DNA from 2 places in the Ensifer sp. B1-9 genome. Region 2 is predicted to be linked to the other one. Evidence: predicted binding sites of a transcription regulator. Region 2 holds the regulator's gene; the other holds the start of a gene.

Region 1 (3,872 bases), on a different contig from region 2:
CACGATGTTCGGTGCGCCCATGAGCACGCTCAAGCCCGCGCGGTGCGAGGCTTCCGCCGCTTCGAAGCTCGTCGGGAATTCGGCAAGCTTGATGCCGAAGCCGATCGATTCCTCGACATGGTCGACGGTTGCGTCGTCATGGCTGGCGATGGTGATGCCGCGGGCGGCGCAGGCCTGGGCAAGCGCGGTACGGTGCGGGCCGGCGTATTTTGCCGAAAGCGCCTGCTGACGTTCGACAAAACGGGCGAATTCTTCGTCCGAGAGGCCGCGCTTGGATTTGTAGTAGAGCGTGTACTGGTCCATCGTCTGGAACTGGCGCTGACCGGGCGCGTGGTCCATCAGCGAGACGAGCTTGACCTGCGGATCGTTCTGGAAGTCCTCGTAGTGGTCGAGCACGTCGGAGGTGGACACTTCGCAGCGCAGATGGATCAGGTGATCGGCGCGCAACCGGCCTTCTTCCTTCGCCTGCGCCAGGGCATCGGCCATGCTGCGCATCTCGCCCTTCTGGAAGCCGCCGTCTTCGTCGGAACCGAGACGCAGGCAGTCGAACACCGTGGTAATGCCGGAGGTGACGACCTGTGCGTCATGCGCCTGAATCGCTGCGATCTTCAGCCAGCGTACGCCCGGGCGCGGCGAATAGTGGGCTTCGAGGTGATCGGTGTGCAGTTCAATGAGGCCGGGGATCAGATAGTCGCCTTCGAAGTCCTCGCCGCCGGTAACCGTTCCCTTGGAAATATCGGCAATCTTGCCGTCGCGGATCAGCACCGAACCGTCGAGGACACTATCCTCCAGAACGATGCGGGCATTGGTTAGAACCTGTTCTTTGCTCATCTCATGCAATCTTTCGTTGGGTGTCGCTGCCAAGCGGCAGCAGCGAGCGGACAGTAAAGGGGGCGCCGCGCTCCGGTTCGACGAAGAGTGCGACTGACGTTACGTGAAGTGGCTTTCCGATGTGCTCGGCAAAGGTGGTTTCGAGGACAGAGCGCATGACGCTGCTCGCTTCGGAGGGCACGGGACCGGTCAAGGTCAGATGGAACTGAAATTCTTCGAATACATAGGGATAGCCCCATTCCCTCAAGTAGCGCCTTTGGCGCTCCGGGAGGCTCTCCGGCTTGCGCCGGGCAAAGTCCGCCTCCGACAGGGGGGCACGGAACGGGTCGAAGCGATGAACGGCATCTTCGGCCAGATCCTGCAGTTCGGCGCAAGGGGCGGACGGCACAAGGGCAAAGAACGGACCGAGCTGGAAAAGGACGATTTCAGGGATTTCGAAGGGATCGAGGTCGGCCGCGAAGCATTCGAAGATGCTGAGCAATTCTTCCTCGTCGCGGTCTTCCGCAAGCTCGAACGGAGCCTTCAGCGTGCCATGGAAACCGTAGCGCCGCGGGTCGGCTGTCAGCGCGCGCTGCGTATCCTTGTCGAGGCCCGCGACCGGCGGGGTATCGAGATCCTGGCCGGTGAAGGCATCACGGCCAAGCCAACGGGACGCGACCTGCGACAGCCGGTCGTCCGCCGGCGGCGCGAAGTAGATTGCATAACGCACGGTCTTCACTTTCTTGTAGCGACCGGCCCGCCAGGGCGGCGGGTCGATAGTTTGCGGGATGCGATGCGCAGCTAACCGATTTCCATGACAACATCATGATGGCGGGCGCGCAAATGCCTGGCTGTCGTCAATGTGCCTTGCGCCCCATCAGGCGCGAACGGCACGCGTTCGAGATGCTGTCGAAAATAAAGACAACCAGCAAGATCAGAAGCACCATGTAGGCGACATTTTCCCAATCGGAATTGGTGCGCATCGCTTCCCAGAGCTTGAGGCCGATACCGCCCGCGCCGACGGCGCCGATGATGGTCGCCGAACGGGTGTTCGATTCCCAGAAATAGAGCGCCTGGCTGGCAAAGACCGGCAGCACCTGCGGCAACACGCCGAAGCGCTGCACGGCGAGCGGCGCGGCACCCACCGACTTGACGCCCTCGCGCTGCTTGTCGTCGATGTTCTCCAGCGCCTCGGAATAAAGCTTGCCCAGCGTGCCGGTGTCGGTGAAGAAAATCGCCGAGATACCGGCAAGCGGTCCGGGGCCGAAGGCGCGGGTGAAGAACAGCGCCCAGATGAACATGTCGACCGACCGCAGGAAGTCGAAGAAGCGCTTGGCCAACTGATTGGCCATGAAGTTCGGCGTGATGTTGCGGGCGGCCAGGAAGCAAAGGGGGAAGGCGATCAGCGAGGCAAAGAGCGTGCCGACGAAGGCCATGACGACCGTCTGCAGCAGCTTCGTCCACACATCCAGATGTTGCCATTCGGCATTATAGAGAATGTTGTTCCAGGCAAGCGAAAGGTTCGAGCGGGCCGGATCGATGCGCTCGCCGGAGGCGATCAGCGAGGCAACCTCGCCATAGCTTTTGCCGAAGAAGGGCGAGTTGGTGTCGAAGAGGAAATTCGCCCAACCGAAGAACCGATTGCGCACGGAGACCTCGTCGCCTTCGACTTCGGCCCACCCGGTGGCGCCAAAAGCCAGAACGATCTTCTCGCCGGGACGCTTCTGCGTCGCCCAGGACGGCAAAACGCCTTGCGGTGTGACCGTGTCCGTGCCGTCGACGGCCATCGTCAGCGTCTCGCCGCCATGGGTCGCCTTCACCAGACCGTCGGCGATCTCGATCTTGGTCGAGCGGTCGTAGGTCACGACGACCCGCGTCAGCACCTCTTCCGTGCGGGTTTCGACGCGGTTCTGCGTCGCGGCCGTCGAGCCGCCGCCAAGGGCCGAACCGGGCGCCATGAAACTGAAGGACGAGTTTGCTTTCGGTTTGGCTGCCTGCGCCGTCGACGCCGGAATTTCAACGCGGCGCGTCACCGTCTCCTTGTCGAGTTCCACCCAGTCCGGCTTGGGATTGGGGCCAAGCGGCGAATTGCGCTGATAGTTGAGGCTCATCGTCCGGTCCGAAGCGATGTGGATTTGCGGACGCACTTCGTAAGAAACCCAGTCGGCGAGGTAGGTGCCGGCGATGCCCCAATTGGCGTTGCCGAGCACCTGGCCGATCGAGAAGAACCACCAACTGAAGACGAGGTAAACGATGACGCCGCCGGCGATCGCTACCGTGCGTACCCGCTTGGTGGTGGAGGATTTCAGCAGCTCGGGATGGCGGGTCGCGATCGCGTCCATCTCCATCGGGCTCAGTCGTGTGGTCGTGGTCATGGCGCGCACCTATTGGGCAAGCTGGAATGCTTGCTCGCCGACAAGGCGGCGGCGAAGCCAAGCGGAAAACTGGTCGACGGCGAAAATGGTCGCGAACAGCAAGATGACGATCGCCAGCGTCTTGGCCTGGTGGCCCTGGCCGATCGAAAGGCGCAAAAGCTCACCGATGCCACCGCCACCAACGGCGCCGATGATGGTCGAGGCGCGCACGTTGATTTCAAGCCGCAACAGGAAATAGCTGGTGAAGTTGGGCAGCACCTGCGGCACCATGCCGAACCAGACGCGCTCGATCCAGTTGCCGCCGGCAGCCCGCAGGCCCTCGTCCGGTTTCATGTCGGCGTTTTCGACCACTTCGTAAAAAAGCTTGCCGAGCGCGCCGATCGTGTGGATCGAGACCGCGGCGATCGCGGGAATGGGCCCGAGCGAGAGGATCGCCAGGAAGAAGCCGGCAATCACCACCTCCGGAAAGGCGCGCAGGATCTCCATGAAGCGGCGAACCGCGCCGCGTATCCACGGATTGGGCATCAGGTTGCGTGCGGCAAGGAAGCAGAGCACGAAGCCGAGCGCCGTGCCGATGACGGTCGAGAAGATCGCGATGTTCACGGTCTCCAGCATCTTGTGGACATATTCGGGGATGTAGAAACTGTCGGTCAGGTACAGCCGGCCTTCGGGGTAGTTGTACTTGAA
Region 2 (3,872 bases):
ATCGGCATGGTCGCCTTCGTCGTCGACTATCCCGGTTCGCCGATGGAGCCGTCGACGGCGCTGCCGGTGCAGATCTACATGTGGGCCAACGAGGCGGAACGCGCCTTCGTCGAGCGCACCTCCGGCGCGATCATCATTCTTCTCATCTTCCTCGTCGTCATGAACCTTGGCGCCATTCTGTTGCGACGTCGCTTTGAGCGCCGTTGGTAGTGAGGTAATTTCTATGAACATCATGTCAGAAGCAGCAGTCGAGAAGGCCTTGGATCAGAAAATGAACACTGTGCCCTACAAGATGATCGGCAAGGATGTGTCGGTCTACTACGGCGAGAAGCGGGCGCTTTTCGACGTCAACCTCAACATCCGCGAGAATACGGTAACGGCTCTGATCGGCCCGTCCGGTTGCGGCAAGTCGACCTTCCTGCGCACGCTGAACCGTATGAACGACACCATCGAGAACTGCCGCGTCACCGGCAAGATCACGCTCGATGAGGACGACATCTACGATCCGACCATCGATGTGGTCGAGCTGCGCGCCCGCGTCGGCATGGTCTTCCAGAAACCGAACCCGTTCCCGAAGTCGATCTACGACAACGTCGCCTACGGTCCACGCATCCACGGGCTTGCCCGCACCAAGGCGGATTTTGACGAGATCGTCGAAACCAGCCTGCAGAAGGCCGGCCTGTTCAATGAAGTGAAGGATCGCCTGCATGAACCGGGCACCGGCCTTTCCGGTGGCCAGCAGCAGCGCCTTTGCATCGCGCGCGCCGTTGCCGTCAGCCCGGAAGTCATCCTGATGGACGAGCCCTGTTCGGCACTCGACCCGATCGCGACGGCCAAGGTCGAGGAGCTCATCCACGAACTGCGCACGAACTTCACGATCGTCATCGTGACCCACTCGATGCAGCAGGCAGCCCGCGTGTCGCAACGCACCGCCATGTTCCACCTCGGCAATCTCGTCGAGGAGAACGACACCGACAAGATGTTCACCAATCCGGATGACCAGCGCACCCAGGATTACATCATGGGCCGCTTCGGCTGAGGCCAATGACGGCTGCAACAGTAACTGGAAAGCGCCCGCAAGGATCGACGATCATGTCCATGCATATCATGTCCGCCTATGACGAAGAACTGAAGTACCTGACGCGCCGCATCTCGGAAATGGGCGGTCTCGCCGAGCAGATGGTCGCTGAATCCGTTCGCGCCCTGGTCAATTCCGACCTGGCTCTGGCGCAGAAGGTGATCTCGGACGACACCATTCTCGACGATGCCGAGCGCCAGATCGGCGAGAAGGCGATCGTCACGATCGCCAAGCGCCAGCCGGTCGCCGCCGACCTTCGCGAGATCATGGGGTCGATCCGCATCGCCTCCGACCTGGAGCGTGTCGGCGACCTCGGCAAGAACACCGCCAAGCGCGTGATCGCGGTCGCCGGTTCCGGCATCCCGCGCAAGCTTGCCCGCGGTCTCGAGCACCTCGCCGAGCTCGCCCTGGTGCAGCTCAAGGAAGTACTCGACGTCTATGCCTCGCGTTCGCCGGAAAAGGCCAACAGCATTCGCGAGCGGGACGAGGAGATCGATGCGATCTACACCTCGCTGTTCCGCGAGCTGCTGACCTACATGATGGAAGACCCGCGCAACATCACGCCCTGCACGCATCTTCTGTTCTGTGCCAAGAACATCGAGCGCATCGGCGACCACGCGACCAATATCGCCGAGACGATCTATTACATGGCAACGGGTGCCCAGCCGGAAGGCGAGCGTCCGAAGGATGACAATACGTCGACGTTGGGCTCGGTCAACGACTGAGCGTTAGACGCGCCGTTCGCAATGCATGCCCCCTGAATATCACCTGGTCGCGGCTCCGGTCGCGGCCCCGAATTCCTGTATCTGAAGCATGCGGCTTTCGCACCGCCTTTGAAAAACGCGGAAATGCTCCAGATTTAGAGTGTCTGAGCGCCGGCCCGGCCACTGGAGCCGCACGGCGCTCGCGGTAAGGAGACGTTACCTGATGTTGCCAAAAATCGCCGTGGTCGAAGACGAAGAGGCGCTGAGCGTCCTGCTGCGTTACAATCTGGAAGCGGAAGGCTTCGACGTCGATACGATCCTCAGGGGTGACGAGGCGGAGATCCGGCTCCAGGAACGCCTGCCCGACCTGCTGATCCTCGACTGGATGCTGCCCGGCGTCTCCGGCATCGAGCTTTGCCGTCGGCTGCGCCAGCGCCCGGAGACGGAGCGGCTGCCGATCATCATGCTGACGGCGCGCGGCGAGGAAAGCGAGCGCGTTCGCGGTCTCGCGACCGGCGCAGACGACTATGTGGTCAAACCCTTCTCGACGCCGGAACTGATGGCTCGCGTCAAGGCGATGCTTCGCCGGGCGAAGCCTGAAGTGCTCTCGACGCTGCTGCGCTGCGGCGACATCGAGCTCGACAGGGAAACCCATCGCGTCCATCGCCGCAGCCGCGAGGTTCGCCTGGGACCGACGGAATTCCGACTGCTCGAGTTCCTGATGTCCTCTCCGGGCCGGGTCTTCTCGCGCTCGCAGTTGCTGGATGGCGTCTGGGGTCACGACATCTATGTCGACGAAAGGACCGTCGACGTGCATGTCGGCCGCCTGCGCAAGGCGTTGAACTTCTCGACCATGCCGGACGTCATTCGCACGGTCCGCGGCGCCGGCTACTCGCTCGAAAGCTGAGAGGGACCAACAGCAGGCAATAAAAAAGGGGCCGCTCAGCCCCTTTTCTTTTGTTCCGGTGCGGAGCCTCAGCGCATCCGCCGACGTTCGGCCGACGGCTGGTAGGCAAGCCGTGCATGGAAATTGCAATAGGGCGAGGACTCCGGCGAGTCATTGCCGCAGAAGTGGAATTCTTCCTTCAGCGGATCGCCGATCGGCCACTTGCAGGTGCGTTCGGTGAGCTGGGTCAGCTCAAGGCGGCGCGACATCGGCACGACCACGTCCGTGCTGATGCTGAAATTCTGCTCGGCCACGAGATCGACTTCGATCTCTTCCTTGAGAACGGTGGCGCCGGACGGACGGGCAACGGTGCGGGTCGAAACGCGCGAGGCGTAGTTCGGAGCACGCGGGGCCGAGGTCGGCCGCTTCGGGCGGGCCGCCGCCGTGGCGCTGCCGCCAGCCTTGGCGCGTCCGGGAAGGCTCAGGCGGTGAACCTTGCCGATGACAGCGTTACGGCTGACGCCGCCGAGCTGCGCCGCGATCTGGCTTGCGCTCAGGCCCTCGGACCAAAGCTTCTTCAGTTTCTCCACCCGCTCGTCAGTCCAGTTCATCTCTGCACTCTCCGTTCTCAGCGTTGGGGATGGCAGAATCCCTCACCGCACCCCGGCTGAACCCCGAGGTTGCAAACGCGATAACTCTTTTGGTGACTAGGTCCGCCGCACGCGTCTAGTAATTGAATGTTAACGTACTGACCGCTGGACTCCGTGGCAAGAGTCCGGGGAATCACGCCGAATCGAATTCGTAGTTTTCCCCAACTTGCTCGATCAGCGTTGCATTTTTGCAAGCCCTTCCGGCCGATTTTTTCGTCGCAGGGAAACGGGTCTCGCCATCGCGCTGCAAGGCTTGGTTTTGTTGACATTGCGGTGCGAAATGGGAATAGTGCCTGCGCCGCCGAAAGGCGGCATTTTTGATTTTTATCGGGCCGCATGAAGCTGCGGTACCGATGCCGATTGGAGTGAAGGAGAGCCTCGCATGACTGCAACCACGCCGCTTTACGATACCTACATGCGCGCGCCGTTGCGTTTCGAGCGAGGAGAGGGCGTCTGGTTGATCGCCGAAGACGGCTCGCGTTACCTCGATTTCGCCGCCGGCGTTGCCGTGAACTCGCTCGGCCACGCGCATCCGCATCTCGTCGAGGCGCTGA

The links. Region 2 encodes PhoB, which activates phosphate uptake and scavenging genes when phosphate is short. Its sites were predicted from a motif close to TGTCATNNANCTGTCAT; they were not measured.
Region 1: the regulator PhoB is predicted to act here: its motif matches at 1,625-1,641, upstream of ACQ5BM_RS12840 (DUF1045 domain-containing protein).

What each region holds. Positions count from the first base shown of each region.
Region 1 covers NZ_JBCHVG010000006.1:177,632-181,503, forward strand. The annotation lists gene ACQ5BM_RS12835 (alpha-D-ribose 1-methylphosphonate 5-triphosphate diphosphatase) at 1-831, opposite strand, end outside; gene ACQ5BM_RS12840 (DUF1045 domain-containing protein) at 833-1,540, opposite strand; gene phnE (phosphonate ABC transporter, permease protein PhnE) at 1,668-3,185, opposite strand; gene phnE (phosphonate ABC transporter, permease protein PhnE) at 3,195-3,872, opposite strand, start outside.
Region 2 covers NZ_JBCHVG010000007.1:371,682-375,553, reverse strand. The annotation lists gene pstA (phosphate ABC transporter permease PstA) at 1-210, shown strand, start outside; gene pstB (phosphate ABC transporter ATP-binding protein PstB) at 224-1,039, shown strand; gene phoU (phosphate signaling complex protein PhoU) at 1,090-1,803, shown strand; gene phoB (phosphate regulon transcriptional regulator PhoB) at 2,006-2,689, shown strand; gene ACQ5BM_RS15695 (GcrA family cell cycle regulator) at 2,758-3,279, opposite strand; gene ACQ5BM_RS15690 (aspartate aminotransferase family protein) at 3,701-3,872, shown strand, end outside.